3 regions of the Peribacillus frigoritolerans genome follow, and region 2 is predicted to be linked to each of the others. Evidence: predicted binding sites of a transcription regulator. Region 2 holds the regulator's gene; each other region holds the start of a gene.

Region 1 (5,360 bases), 2.4 Mb from region 2:
CTGGCCATGATACCCTCTTTAATGACGATCCGGTCTATGATGACTTCAATCGAATGTTTTTTATTTTTTTCGAGAGTGATCTCATCGCTGAGATCATGCATTTCCCCGTTCACACGAATGCGGACATATCCTTGTTTCTTAACTTCCTCCAAAACCTTCGCATGTGTCCCTTTTCTGCCTGAGACTAGCGGTGCCAATACTTGAAGCTTGGTTCGCTCAGGGTAATCAAGAATGCGGTCCACCATTTGTTCGATCGTTTGTGAGGTGATTTCAATATTATGGATCGGACAGGTCGGCCTGCCGACCCGTGCAAATAACAGCCTTAAATAATCATAGATCTCCGTAACAGTCCCTACGGTTGAACGAGGATTCCGACTGGTCGTTTTCTGGTCTATGGAAATGGCTGGTGACAAACCTTCGATCGCATCGACATCCGGTTTATCCACTTGGCCTAAGAATTGACGAGCATAAGCGGACAGTGATTCTACATAACGTCTTTGCCCTTCTGCATAAATCGTATCAAAAGCCAAGGAAGACTTCCCAGATCCGGATAATCCGGTCAGCACAACAAGTTTGTCTCTCGGTATCGTGATATCAATATTCTTTAAATTGTTGGCCCTGGCGCCTTTTATCACAATTTTATCCATTGCCATGTTTCGTCACCCTTCCGCTTTTAACTCTAGTAATAAATCACGCAGCTCGGCAGCTCGCTCGAAGTCCAGTGCCTTTGCCGCTTCCTTCATTTCTTTTTCCATGCTTGCCATCACTTTTAAACGCTCTTTTTTAGGGAGCTTCGCAAGGCTTGGTGCAAGATCTTCCTTATACTCTTCGCCTTCTTCGGCTACATGAGTCGCCCTTATGGAGTCGCGGATATCCTTTTGAATGGTTTGAGGCATTATTCCATGCTCTTTATTATAATTTTCCTGAATTTCACGGCGCCGCCTCGTTTCATTGATGGCAAGTTCCATCGAATTCGTGATGCGGTCTGCATACATGATGACGTGGCCGTTGGCATTACGGGCTGCACGGCCCATCGTTTGAATAAGCGAACGTTCCGAGCGAAGGAAACCTTCTTTATCGGCATCCAGAATGGTCACTAACGACACTTCCGGAATATCGAGGCCTTCCCTTAAAAGATTTATCCCAACAAGAACATCATATTTGCCCATTCGAAGTTCCCGGATGATTTCTATCCTTTCCAAGGTCTTCACTTCCGAATGAAGATATTGGACCTTGATGCCGATTTCCTTTAAATAATCAGTTAAATCCTCAGACATCTTTTTCGTCAAGGTCGTTATGAGCACACGCTCGTTCTTTTTGACGCGCTCCTGTATTTCACCGATCAGGTCATCTATTTGCCCTTCAATCGGCCGCACTTCCACCGTCGGATCCAGCAATCCGGTAGGACGGATGATCTGCTGAACCATTTCTGGCGTATGTTCGAGTTCATATGGTCCCGGAGTTGCCGAAACGAATATGGATTGATGGACCTTTTTTTCAAATTCTTCAAACCTTAGCGGCCGGTTATCTTTCGCAGACGGCAGACGGAAGCCATGATCGACGAGCACTTGCTTACGCGCCTGATCTCCATTGAACATTCCGCGGATCTGCGAAAGGGTTACGTGTGATTCATCCACAACCAATAGGAAGTCCTCTGGAAAGTAATCTATTAAAGTGTATGGTGTTGCACCTGAGGGACGAAGGGTTAAATGGCGGGAATAGTTCTCGATCCCTGAACAAAAGCCCATTTCCCGCATCATTTCCAGATCATAACGGGTCCGCTGCTCCAAGCGCTGCGCTTCAAGGAGTTTTTCATCTTCCCTTAATTCCTTCAATCGCTCTTCCAGTTCCGTTTCGATATTTTGAATGGCTATCCGCATTTTCTCTTCGCGGGTTACGAAGTGGGAAGCCGGGAAAATGGCGATATGATCTCGTTCACCGGTAATTTCGCCAGTCAGGGCATCGACTTCACGAATACGGTCAATCTCATCCCCGAAAAACTCTACCCGTACGCAATGTTCATCACGTGAGGCCGGGAAAATTTCGACCACGTCGCCGCGAACGCGGAAGGTCCCCCGTTGGAAAGCAATATCATTACGTTCATATTGAATATCCACGAGTCTGTGCAGCAAGGCATTCCGGTCTATCTCCATTCCTGTTCGGAGGGAAACGACCATCTCCCGGTACTCTTCAGGAGAACCGAGTCCATATATGCACGAAACACTGGCAATGATGATGACATCTTTCCTTTCAAACAAGGACGAGGTTGCCGAGTGACGCAGTTTATCGATTTCATCATTGATGCTTGCATCTTTTTCGATGAATGTATCCGTGGATGGAACATAAGCCTCTGGCTGGTAGTAATCATAATAGCTAACGAAGTACTCAACGGCATTATTAGGGAAGAACTCTTTGAACTCACTATAAAGCTGCCCTGCCAACGTTTTATTGTGGGCAATGACAAGAGTCGGTTTATTGATTCTTTGAATCACATTGGAAACGGTGAACGTTTTCCCTGTCCCCGTTGCCCCCAATAACGTCTGCATTTCCTTGCCTTCCTTAATCCCTTCGACCAGCATTTCAATTGCTGCCGGCTGATCTCCTTGAGGAGAGTATTTTGAGACTAACTCAAACTTATCCTTCACCAAGCATAGCCTCCTATTGAAATATTTTTATATGAAAACGGGACATGCCTATATCCCTTCTATTTATTCCGGTTTGATAAAGCATATATACACATTCTACCACAATAGCCTTAAAACAAACCAGCAATAAGCGAACATCCATTCTATTTTTGTTTTATGGCTTCATGATGTGTTGAGGAGAATGACAAGTTTGGGTACAAAAAAAGCACCTTTTGTGTCAGGCGCTCTTGGATGTACGTTTCATCATTCTTTTTGATAACCAAAATCCCACTGTCAGGGATAAGGCATCGACGATGATCAATAAGTTTGTATGCGTATAACCTTTATATGCGGAAGCTGTAATCAAGGCAACAGTTAAAACAAGGCCCACGACATTGTTATAGGTGACTCTTGAAAATAGCATGACAAGTAGACAAGGAAGGAAAAGGGCAGAAAGAAATTTAATCATTTTTTCATCTCCTTTATAAGAGAAAAATAGAGTAGTTTCAGTTTAAATGATTATCAAGTTTTTTGCCAATCAATTTCCCACTTGATTTTCAAGGCATCATCAGAAGAACATTCCACACATCCATCAATTATGCCCATTAAAAAAAGAGGCAAACCCCTTTAAAGGAAAGTTTGCCTCTTTTTTAGTCCAATCAATATGGATCCGCTTCATGTCCTTTACTAACGGCGTCCTCAGGGTTATCCGTCCCACCAAGTGGTTTTGAAGATTCCGTATGTTCAGAAGCCGAGGCCAGTCCCTCTTTCAATCTGCGGCCATACTCTTCATCGGCCTCTTCGGCAAGTGCTATCATTTTTTCCTGAATCCGCTTGTCGGCAGGAGCCAATGCCGCCACTAAATTGGAAATTAAATCGTCCTTTTCCCAATCCTCGAATTCACGGAATGTTTCCCCGGCCTGTTTCGTATTGTTTTGGCGATCGATTGTCTCACGAACAAGTTTCCCTTCCACCATAGGTGTATACTCCTTGCCCGTCTGCTTAGCTTCTTTCAAGCCGCCGACAGTTGATGGTTCGTAGTTGATGTGGGGGCTTTGGCTGCCTCTGCCAACTTCATATTGCATCTGTCCGCCAGTCTGATTCGTGGCTGTTCGTTTCTTCGGAGCATTGATCGGCAATTGCAGATAATTCGCACCAACACGGTGACGTTGTGTATCGGAATAAGAGAATGTACGTCCCTGTAACATCTTGTCATCAGAAAAGTCCAGCCCATCCACTAGTACACCTGTGCCGAATGCAACCTGTTCGACTTCAGTGAAATAGTCTTCAGGGTTTTTATTCAATACCATCGTACCGACATGCAGCCAAGGGAACTCATCTTTCGGCCAGATCTTCGTATCATCCAGCGGATCAAAATCCAACTCAGGATGATCATCATCACTCATGATTTGTACGTTGAGATCCCATTCAGGATAGTCTCCGCGTTCGATCGCTTCATATAGATCCTGTGTGGCATGATTGAAATTCGTAGCTTGAATTTCATTGGCCTCTTGCTGTGTCAGGTTCTTGATCCCTTGTTTCGGTTCCCAATGATACTTGACAAGCACTGCTTTCCCTTCCTCATTCACCCATTTATAAGTATTGACCCCTGACCCCTGCATCATGCGGTAGTTAGCTGGTATGCCCCATGGGGAAAACACAAAGGTAACCATATGGAATGTTTCAGGCGAACTCGCACAAAAATCAAAAATCCTCCTGCCGTCCTGAATATTCGTGACCGGATCCGGTTTGAAGGCATGAATCAAATCCGGGAATTTCATGGCATCACGGATGAAGAAAATTTTCAAGTTATTGCCTACAAGATCCCAGTTGCCATCTTCCGTATAAAATTTAACGGCAAATCCCCTGGGATCACGTAACGTTTCCGGGGACGTCCCCCCATGAATAACAGATGAGAATCTCACGAATACCGGGGTTTTTTTACCTTCTTCCTGAAAAACCTTCGCTCTCGTATATTTTGAAATAGGCTCGTCCCCCGCTTTACCGGTCGGAACAAAATAACCATGTGCACCTGCACCACGGGCATGCACGACCCGTTCAGGAATGCGCTCCCTATCGAAGTGGCTGATTTTTTCCAGGAAATCATAGTTCTCAAGTGTACTAGGTCCTCTGTTCCCTACAGTTCTAATACTCTGGTTATTCGTTACCGGGTGCCCTTGCCTGTTCGTTAATGTTTCTTTCGATTCATCATTTGTTTTTTTAGATTTATCAGACAAAAAAATCCCTCCTCTGTTAATAAAATCCACAATACTACTATACTTTCCCCTATTCCCTATATTTCACTCCTCAATCTTCGAATTTAATTGTAATTAGTTAAAAAGTACTTTTCCCTATGTATCGATGAGCATATTTCTTGCCAATAACAACTGGTCTGAATCATATAATGATAAGAAAGCTTTGAAGCATTTAGTAGAAAAATGGAGTGAGCATACCCATTTTTGTATATGTAAACAGCACACCATTATAATGAACTAAGGATAAAAAATCAAAAAGCGGGGTGCCTTCATTGGACGAATCAATATTAGGAAGACTTGGCAGGATGATGACGGGAAAAATCAGTCGTTGGGTTGTCATTGCTGTATGGATAATTGCAGCAATCGGATTAACCATCACATTGCCTGCCGTTAATGATCGAACAGCAAATAATGCCGCTGACTTGCCTGAAGACTCACCTTCCGTCGTGGCTGATGAACTTATTAAAGAAGAGTTTCCAAA
Region 2 (5,360 bases):
CCCAGGCAATATAAACATATATACAGCCTCAAATGATGTCGAGGTTGAATTGATTTCTCCATCCAATAAAAAGTATTCACCTTCCTTAAAGGTTCATTCAGCCAAAAATGAAACTTCCTTTTTTAATGGTGCAACCATCCACTCATTCAATAGAAACAACCTTGAAATTGGTGATTGGAAAGTGCGAATGAAGACTAAATCGCCAAAAGACGCCTACCTGTTCACAGCACAATTTAACGAAAAGAATCCCATTACATTAAGTATGGCAGGTAAAGTTAAGCAAAAAGATGCAAAATTTTTAATAAAGAACCCAATGAATGATAAAAAAAGGCCAATCAGCACAACATTTTCGGTTCATCTAATAGATGAAACCGGTAATGAAATTAGTGAAAAAAGCTCAATTAAGGCAATGGATACCGAAAATTTTACTGGCACCCTTCCAGAAGTACCTAAGTCAGGTGTTTATAATGTAACAATAGATGTCAAGGAAAAAAATGTGTATGGTACTGAAAGAACCCGGACGCTGATTCGTTCGGTCTATATTGAGAAATAGTGAAATGCCGTCTCTTCTTTGAGAATGTATCAGACTGTAGACAAATTCTAAGTTTGCCTACAGTCTTTTCTTTTAAAAAAGATCCAGTCGATTGCAGAAAATCCGCTTCCTTTCCGCCGACTGTATGCCAAGCCTGCTCGGCTAGTCAGGAGTGTAAAAAACATAAAGGATAACTTACTTTTCCCGACAAATTGATCAATTGAGAAGGGGTTTTTTGGATGTGTGTAATGGGATGTTAACATGGGTGTTAGTGTTTAATAAAAAGATTGCTGAATTGCAGCGAGAGATACCCTGTATAGGTTTAATCCGTCTTTTTATAGGATTCTCTATAAGACAAAATACCAGTTTTGAGTGCAGCATAATTGCCAATGTTTGCTTAGCCATAAAACCAGCCCATGAAAATTCCTGAAACCAAGTGATGACGATGACTGATGAAAATGAAAATGAACAAGTTTTGAAGGTTTTCAGTGTCCAACTTAAAAAGCCGTCAATCCATTTAATTATATGGATTGACGGCTTTTCCTGTTTGGTAGGGAAGTGGATAAATAATACGCGGAGCGATCCACTTCTAGGTAAGAAATCTATAATTAAAACAATTAGCCAGACATCGGAACCTTTTGTGCAGGACAAGCTGTAACCTTTTTCATAGATGAGAATACGATAAGAATGAAGATAAACAGTGAAAAATAAAGTAATGACCATTCGTGGGAGGTTCTAATGAGCAAGGAAACATTTATTAAGGAAATTGCTCCCTATGCCCAGAAAATTCAACAGGAGTTTAAAATATTACCTTCTGTTGTCATTGCACAAGCTTGTTTGGAGAGTGGATATGGGACAAGTTTATTAGCAAGCAAAGGAAAAAATATATTCGGTACAAAAGGTGAATTCAAGGGTGAGTCTGTCATTATTCAGACAATGGAATATGTCAATGGTGTGCCCGTTCAAGTATGGAACAAATTCAGAAAATACCCATCTTGGGAAGAAAGTCTTCGAGATCTTGCCAATTTATATGTAAAGGGGACTTCATGGAATAGAAGTCTTTATACAGCTGTCATTGGAGAAAAAGATTACAGAAAAGCACTCAAAGCAATATTCGATGCGGGGTACGCCTCGGATCCCAAATATATTGAAAAACTGGTGAACCTTATCGAAACAAGCGATTTAACAAAATATGATGCAAGCATTGAAGAGGTTTATCATATTGTCCAAAAAGGGGATACCGTCTCTGCGCTTGCAAAAGCATACGGTTCTACACAAGTGCAGATTCAACAGTGGAATGGCTTGGTCGATCTTAACCTCATTAAAGTGAACCAAAGATTACGAGTGAAGTGAATTTTAACTGGGAGCGGTAGTTAAAGCTCTCTTTTTTATTGTAATCAGATTGTTACTAAAGTAAATATTAGGCGATAGTATAACTTCCATCCGTAATAAAGGATGTTTAAATTCCCATGAAAACCTGATTCTATTAAAAAATATATCAATATCTACTCTTCCATATGCATATTGAGAGAATTCGGGACATAAATTAAACAAACAAAAAAAGCGCTGTTAGCGCTTTTAGTGTATTTGTCTATATAAGCCTATTACTTTTCCAAGTATCGAAACATCTCGTAAAATAATTGGTTCCATATTCGAGTTCTCAGGCTGAAGCCTTATGTAATCCGGTTCCTTAAAGAATCGTTTTACAGTGGCTTCATCATCTTCCGTCATTGCCACGACGATATCTCCATTATTGGCATTGCTTTGTTGTTTCACGATGACATAATCCCCATCATGAATTCCTGCTTCGATCATACTTTCACCCATGATTTCCAGCATGAATACATGGTCATCATGTGGAACCATGCTTTCGGGAAGCGGAAAGTATTCTTCTATGTTCTCAATGGCCGTTATCGGCATTCCCGCTGTTACTTTTCCAAGTAACGGCACGTTCACGACATTGACTTTGGGAATATTGTTCGCTTCCTCCAAATTCATTATTTCAATGGCCCTTGGCTTGGTTGGGTCACGTCTAATCAGGCCTTTGCTTTCCAGGCGTGATAAATGTCCGTGTACTGTTGAACTTGAAGCAAGTCCCACTGCTTCGCCAATCTCCCGTACGGAAGGTGGATACCCTTTTTGGCGGACCTCTTCTTTAATGAAATCAAGAATATCTTGCTGCCGTTTTGATAGTTTAGTCATTTGTGCACCTCTTCCCCAATGTTCTTTGCTACATTATAGCATGGCCCCCAACTCTATACAAACATAAGTTCGAATTTTGTTGTTGACTGAAACAAACGTTCGTATTATAATTTGACCATAACATACGAACGAACATTCGCTTTGGAGGGATATTTATGAAAAATTTATACAAAAATTATATTTATACGATTCTATTAGCGGGATCAGTATTCATCTTTTCAATTTTATTCTCTTGTACATTGAACAATGATCCAAAAAAGGATTTCCTTTCTATAGAAGTAAGTGAGGGTGATACCCTATGGGGAATTGCCGAAGAATATGAAGAAGCAAATTTGACAAAAAAAGAATTCATTGGTTGGATAGAAGAGCATAATGGAGTCAGGGCGGATTCAATTAAACCTGGTCAAGTCATCGTCATACCGGTTAAAGGGGAAGAACTTGTCCAGAATTTGGCCAGTGAGCAGTAAGTAGTGAAGGTAGGGTATTATGAAGGCGGTAATCTATTGTAGGGTAAGCACAGAAAAAGAGTCACAGGAAACATCATTGGCAAGGCAGGAAGATGAATTAGTCAAATTGGCAGAAAAGATGGATGTTGAAGTCATTTCCATAATAAAAGAGCAGGCAAGTGGTTATGAGTTGAATCGGGATGGCATTTTTGACATGCTCGAACTATTTAAAACTAAAGAAGCTGAAGTACTATTAATTCAGGATGAAACAAGGCTGGGAAGAGGGAATGCCAAAATAGCCCTTTTCCATGTCATCCTTAAAGAAGATGTGAAAATTTATACGCTCTCACATGACGGGGAGCTTGAGTTATCGGATTCGGATGCCATGGTCATCCAGATAGTCGGTATTGTAGAAGAATACCAAAGGAAACTACATAATCTTAAAATAAAGCGCGGGATGATAAGAGCCGTTGAAAAAGGGTACCGTCCTCAAAAAAACCTTCAGAATCAAAGGAATTCCACTGGAAGGGACCGTATGGAAATTCCTATTGAAGAAATTATTAAACTTCGGGCCAATGGATTGACATTTGCAGAAATCGCAGCCACTTTAAGGGGCTTTGGATACAATGTTTCCAAGGCTACTGTGAACAGGCGTTTTCTCGAACATCAACTGAATAAAAAGGAAAGTCAATCTTAGAACTTGTAATTTCGCTTTTTTTTTAATACCATGACAATATCCGGAGATTATGAAGGAGCGAAATTATGTTATCAAAAGAAAAAATAACCCGTATTAATGAACTTTCTAAAAAGGCAAAGACTGAAGGTTTGACGGAAGTTGAGGCGAAAGAGCAAACCCAATTGAGAAGCGAGTATTTGGAAACATTCAGAAAGTCCATGACCGATACGTTGGAGCATGTGAAAGTCGTTGATCCAGAAGGTAATGACGTCACTCCTCAAAAGATAAAAAATATAAAAGAAAAAAGAAACTTACATTAATGCTTGAATTCCTCTCATGGAACGAGGATCCTATTAGCATTTAGGAGTAAAAAGGGAGTGCATGCATGTATGTATTCTCCTATTTAGTTTAATCTAAATAGGGGGCTTCTCTTATTTCTAGAAAATTTTAATATTGAGGCAGTAAATAGTGATTTTAGTTGTGATATTATGCTTGTCACTATAATATAAAGAGGTACATTACAGGAAGGGATGTTTTTACAATATGTTAGATAAATTAGATGCACTTTCTATCAATACGATTCGTACATTATCAATTGATGCAATTGAAAAGGCTAATTCCGGCCATCCAGGTATGCCAATGGGGGCAGCGCCGATGGCGTATAAACTATGGACCGAATATATGAACCATAACCCGAAAAATCCAGATTGGTTTAATAGAGATCGCTTTGTTCTTTCAGCTGGACATGGTTCTATGCTGTTATACAGCCTTCTTCATTTATCGGGCTATGGCTTATCTATCGATGATTTGAAAAGCTTCCGTCAATGGGGCAGTAAAACTCCAGGACATCCTGAATTCGGACATACGGCTGGTGTAGATGCAACTACCGGGCCGCTTGGACAAGGTATCGCAATGGCAGTCGGAATGGCAATGGCTGAACGTCACTTGGCAGAAAGCTATAACCGCGATTCTTATAATGTGGTCGATCATTATACATATAGCATTTGTGGAGATGGAGATTTAATGGAAGGTGTTTCTGCAGAAGCCGCTTCATTAGCTGGACATCTACAACTCGGAAGACTTGTTGTTTTATATGATTCTAATGATATTTCCCTTGACGGCGACTTAAGTCAATCATTTAGTGAAAGCGTAGCAGACCGGTTCAAATCTTATGGATGGCAATATATACGCGTTGAGGATGGCAATGATCTTCAGGAAATTGCTAAAGCGATTGAAGAAGCGAAAACCGACGATGCACGCCCAACATTAATCGAAGTGAAAACGGTTATTGGTTACGGTTCACCAAACCGTTCAGGTAAATCCGCTGTTCACGGCGCACCGCTTGGTGCAGATGAGCTTAAATTGACAAAAGAAGCATATAAATGGACATTCGAAGAGGACTTCCATGTTCCGGAAGAAGTGTATTCACACTTCAATGAAGCTGTTGTTGATGCAGGCGCTCAAAAAGAAGAAGCTTGGAATGAATTGTTCAAAAATTACAAAG
Region 3 (5,360 bases), 2.4 Mb from region 2:
TTTTTATTATGAATTTAAATTAAAAGGAGACGATGAGAAATGACAGTATCATTGCAAACTTTATTAGATCGGTCAATTAAAAATATGGGTTCTGGTATTCACTCAATTGTGAAAGCCTCGGCATTAGAAATGATTAAACGTGCCTATAAAGAAGGTATTTACGCTCAAATCAGCGCTGGCCATCGCTCAATGGAAGAACAAGCTGCACTATATGGTCAAGGTCGACTATATTATAGCTACCGTGGTAAAAATTATAGCAATCTTGCCAAACCAAAGGTGACCAACGCAAAGCCAGGACAGTCTTTCCATAACTTTGGTGTAGCAATTGACTATTTCCTTGTAAGTAATGACGGAAAAACAGCATTGTGGACTATTAATACAAAATGGAGACGAGTTGCAGCTATTGGTAAAGAATTAGGTTTTACATGGGGTGGAGATTGGTCCGGCTTTAAAGATTATCCTCACTTGGAAATGACGGGGGGATTATCCTATTCACAGATGCAATCAGGTAAAAGGCCAAGTCTTTCATTGAAATTTAAAACAGAAACTGAAACCATTGTTACTGTTCCTCCAAAGACTGAGGTTGCTTCAGAGATAACTAAGGAACCATCTAAGAAAAAAGGGGACGAAACAATCAGATCCATTCAAAAAACGTTAAACAGCCGTTATGATGCAGAGATAGTTGTGGACGGAATTAATGGTCCGGAAATCCAAACTGCACTTATCAAAGCGTTACAAATGGAACTTAATAAACAATTCAACAAAAAGCTTGTTGTGGATGGGATATGGGGGGCTAAAACTAAGGCTGCCGTTGTTACTGTCCAAAAGGGTGCAAAAGGCAATCTTACTTGGATCCTACAGGCTGCACTTTATTTGGAAGGATTTAACCTTGGATCACTTGATTCAAACTTCGGAAAAGGGACAGAATCAGCAATATCTAAATTCCAAAAAGCTAAAAGGATAACTGCGGATAAGAAGGCTGGAAAAGCCACTTTCACTAAATTGTTTGCTGAATAGCAATAAGCCCTTATTCGTATTGAGTAAGGGCTATTTTTTGTTAAATGTTTATGTGCAAGGGGGAATCCAATGAATAATCTCAAATTTTTTGTCCACAATAATTACTAGATGTTTAGCCTTTAGCAAAAATGGTGTAGGAGACATGTAAAATGACACAGAAACGACAATATCAGCAAGCTATCAATGCGGCTCAACAAGCACGACAGGCTGTTCAATCAGCTCAAGGTAATGCAGATCCACAACAATTCCAACAGGCACAGCAACAGCTTGAACAAGCTCAACAGCAACTTCAACAAGTTCAACAGTCTTGGTTCCTGTAGGATGAATATTAAGAAAAAGAACGGAGAAAATAAAATTACGGTACTATCCCCACGCTCTACCTCCATCTTTCAAAGCCCTCCTCTTAGTGAGTAGGCTTTTTTTGTGTGTTGGATGAATAAAAGTTAATTAAATGAATACACTTTAAATAATCCTTTTTAAACACCATCAAAAAAACCTTTCTCTTAATTAAGAGGGTTTTTTGTTATGTAGAATGAATACAAAAGAATAATATGTATACCATAAGTTTACACCTTGTTTTTGAATGCGATAAATTGAAAAGCCCTTACTCGCTTTGAGTAGGGGCATTTTTTATTTATAGCTGTGTTTCAAGTACATTCACTTAATTAGTGCATATGATAATTTTATTAATTGTGAAGGGTTGAGAAAAATGTACTATATTCCTTATATCCATCCTTATCAATATCAAAATCCTTATTATGTTAATGTACCAATGTATAACTATGTAAGAAATCATGATTATTGGTGTGTTAATAATGCTAACCAATTGGGTTTTTTACAATCATCAAACGGAAGAAATAATATTGAGGTAAAAGATTATGGACCAAAACCATTTGTAGTGAATATCAATGAGGCTACGAAACAAAACACTACCTACCGTACCGCTTTATGGACAGGGAAACATTTGCAAGTTACATTGATGAGTCTTAAAGTTGGTGAAGATATAGGTTTAGAAATTCACCCTAACGTTGACCAATTTTTACGTGTTGAACAAGGTCAAGGGGTTGTTCAAATGGGTAATAGACAGGATAATTTAAACTTTGTAAAAAACGTCTATGATGATTATGCAATAATGATACCTGCTGGCACATGGCATAATTTAACCAATACAGGTAATGTTCCGCTAAAACTTTACTCGATATATGCACCTCCTCACCATCCATTTGGTACTGTTCATGTTACCAAGGCAGATGCATTGGCTGCGGAAGAAGGGCAGCGGTTGTGGCAATAGATCATCCCTAAAAAATACTCTTCTCCATAATCGGGGAAGGAATTTTTTTTTGACTCCAACAAGAACATTCGTTCGTGTATAATGGATGTAGAGGAGGAAACTTTCTGATGAGTACAATTCGTGATAGAGGGCTTGTTAAATGGCAAGCAGCATTGATTATGCCAGAACATAAAGCCTTAAATAAAAAAATAGGTGAGGTTGATTATTTCTTAAATAAACAGCCAGTCCTTGATGAATACCAGGTTGAAGAATTTGAAAACAACATTCATTATGCTATGGAATATCATTTACCGATAAGTTTCAGATTGCATAATAAGGGAAATCCAAAAGAATTGCATGGTTATTGTGGGTACATTCATCCTGTCACGAAAGAGTTACGCATTCAAAAGAAAGATAGTTCCTTTAAGTACATTCAATTTAGTGATATCGTTAGTGTAATCGTTAAGGATTAATAAAAGCCCTTACTCGCTTTGAGTAGGGGCTTATTTTTGTTTTATAACGGCCTCATATTTTTGGACTAACCTTCTTAACTAACTCCGTAATATCAATATCCTCATTATAAATCACCTCATGTTTATCCAGTAAGGGATTTGTGGTGGATCACTTATATTTCCGAATATTTTTTTCCCCTTTTTCTTTAGGATTCGCTGAACAAATAAAAAAAGAGACCACTCATATAATAGCCTCATTTCGTGCCCTATGGACTCACACCCGTTAGTTTACGTAGAAATCTTAATATATTAATTAACATAAATATCATTTTCCCTTTAAATTAGAAGATTATAGTGTAAACGGGTTTAGAAATTAAATTAAATGGGTAATTGTGCTTTTGGTATATATAAAAAGGGGGATTAAATTATGAAGGAGTCACTAGATACATATAAATTATTGGAATTCATCCAAGAAAATAAAGAGGATTTTGAAGGTTCATTATTAAACGAAGCATTTAATGTGAAAGACAAAATTGAAGAAATTTTAACGATTGGTAATATTGACCTGATAAATAATGCCCACAAGCTGGTTCAATACATTATTAAGGGTGAAGAAAAAGAACTTCAATCATTTGCTAAAAAAGAAGGTATAGCTTGGGCGACACACGAAATACCTTTATATTTCAAATTAGAGTGGATACAAGCCATTCGAAGAACATTGTGGAGGAACCTACAAGAATTTAACATGGTAACGAATAATATAACTGAAGAATTTTTTTCGGTAGAAAAACAAATTAATAATCAAGTAGACAAGTTTTTAAATACTTTTTTTATCACATATTCTCAATACAAAGATAAATTGATAATGGCTCAAAAAGAATTGGTTGAAAACCTTTCGGTGCCTATAATACCAATAACACCCACTATATGTATTTTACCTTTAATTGGTTCAGTTGATATATACCGAACGAATATTCTCGAGGAAAAAGTTTTAGTGGAGATTGGTAAATTACGTATTCAAACATTGATAATTGACTTATCTGGAATTATGGAAATGGAGCCTGAAGTAATTGATCATTTAATGAAGATTATTGACGGCACTTCATTAATGGGGTGTACCACTGTGATTACCGGGTTAAGAGCTGAAGTGGTTAGAAATATGGTACGCTTAGGAATTAGACTACATGATAAAGCACAAACATTAGGAACTTTACAACAAGCGTTGAATAAATATTTAACAAGTTAAACACGTAGAACTTTAGAGGAGGGTCGCTTTGCCGACTCTTTTTTCTTATTCATTCTGACCAACTGTCTAAATATTTCTTCCTTCTCAGCGATAAAAAAATATAGTTAGGTATTTAATTCAACACCAATCAATTCGTTTTCTTCTTTCACAAATCTGCCCCGTTTGTTCAATAAGAAAAAGCTGCCTTAAAGACAGCTCCGATTTTCAGCTAACGCACCTAATAGCTTAATAAGACTTTATTTAATATTTAATTTTCTTTTTAAAAGAAGTTACAGATAGACGTTCTGTCACATTTGTTTCTCCTGTAATTGAGAAACCATTTTTTTCATAGAAATTTATTGCTGGTGTATTTTTAGAACCCGTTGATACTATTATTGTTTCAATATCTTCCTCATTGTTTTCAATGAATTCTAATAACATTTTGGAAATTCCTTTTCTAAAATGTGTTGGATGAACCATTAGACGATGTATATCGATTACACCTTTTTCAACTTTTATAGAAATGACTCCACTTAACTCTTCATGTAAGTAATACCCATAGAAAGTTTCACCGGATTGTTGTAACGTGTCAACTGTATCTTTTAATGGCGGTATTTCATAAAAATGAATTAACTCTGCCTCTACCATATAAGAAGGTAATTGAATGTTTAATACTTCCTCAGCTAATTTAGGATTAGTTATATCGATTTTTTTTATCAAAGTTGTTCTCCTTTTAATTTTTTCTTAAACGAACCTGACACCATTAACAAAATAAGTATTGTAATTCATTAGTTATTCTTTAACTTCGGATATAAATCCTTCTTCAACTAACCTGCACCGTTACTTTAAGTACAATTATTCACATTTATTACAACCGAAAGTGGAAAATAAATAGCAATCCGATAAATTACTTTCACTTCATTGATTTATTATCAAGTTTATAAATATCAACTTTACCATCAAATAACCAGAATTCTATGGATGTATCGCTTTTTTTATCTACATAACCGATAATATCTACTCCTTGTTCCGAGCGAAAATAATAATTCTTTCCATATACTTTTATTACATCTTCCTTTTTGTCACCAATTTTTATTCCTTTTATAGTCTCTAAACTACTGTTAGTTATAATAAATCTCGTAATGTTTCCTGTTTCACTTACTGCTATTTCAATTCCTTTCTTTAACTCAAAATAATCATAATTTGTTACATTCCTACTTTGTTCTGTTTTCTTCCCATACCTTTTTGTGATTGCTTCACTATAAAAATCATCATTTAAAAATAACCCTTCAATGTTTTCTTTACTTAAATCTGTTGTTTTCGTAAATATATGATGATAAGAGCGAGAGAAAGTATGATTAAATAAAAATACCGATAATAGAAGAACAACTCCAAA

The links. Region 2 encodes LexA, which represses DNA repair genes until DNA is damaged. Its sites were predicted from a motif close to CGAACATATGTTCG; they were not measured.
Region 1: uvrB (excinuclease ABC subunit UvrB) is a predicted target of LexA. The motif match lies at 2,777-2,790, and genes of this name have one in related genera.
Region 3: ABOA58_RS26085 (YolD-like family protein) is a predicted target of LexA. The motif match lies at 2,370-2,383, and genes of this name have one in related genera.

Annotation. Positions count from the first base shown of each region.
Region 1 covers NZ_CP158190.1:5,218,968-5,224,327, forward strand. The annotation lists gene uvrA (excinuclease ABC subunit UvrA) at 1-653, opposite strand, end outside; gene uvrB (excinuclease ABC subunit UvrB) at 660-2,645, opposite strand; gene ABOA58_RS25865 (CsbA family protein) at 2,863-3,093, opposite strand; gene ABOA58_RS25870 (catalase) at 3,284-4,867, opposite strand; gene ABOA58_RS25875 (MMPL family transporter) at 5,152-5,360, shown strand, end outside.
Region 2 covers NZ_CP158190.1:2,070,906-2,076,265, forward strand. The annotation lists gene ABOA58_RS10240 (esterase/lipase family protein) at 1-553, shown strand, start outside; gene ABOA58_RS10245 (glucosaminidase domain-containing protein) at 1,271-1,885, shown strand; gene lexA (transcriptional repressor LexA) at 2,111-2,734, opposite strand; gene yneA (cell division suppressor protein YneA) at 2,890-3,201, shown strand; gene ABOA58_RS10260 (YneB family resolvase-like protein) at 3,221-3,877, shown strand; gene ABOA58_RS10265 (DUF896 domain-containing protein) at 3,943-4,176, shown strand; gene tkt (transketolase) at 4,400-5,360, shown strand, end outside.
Region 3 covers NZ_CP158190.1:5,261,843-5,267,202, reverse strand. The annotation lists gene ABOA58_RS26100 (peptidoglycan-binding protein) at 40-1,017, shown strand; gene ABOA58_RS26095 (hypothetical protein) at 1,167-1,337, shown strand; gene ABOA58_RS26090 (cupin domain-containing protein) at 1,727-2,308, shown strand; gene ABOA58_RS26085 (YolD-like family protein) at 2,416-2,760, shown strand; gene ABOA58_RS26080 (STAS domain-containing protein) at 3,167-3,985, shown strand; gene ABOA58_RS26075 (GNAT family N-acetyltransferase) at 4,226-4,684, opposite strand; gene ABOA58_RS26070 (hypothetical protein) at 4,878-5,360, opposite strand, start outside.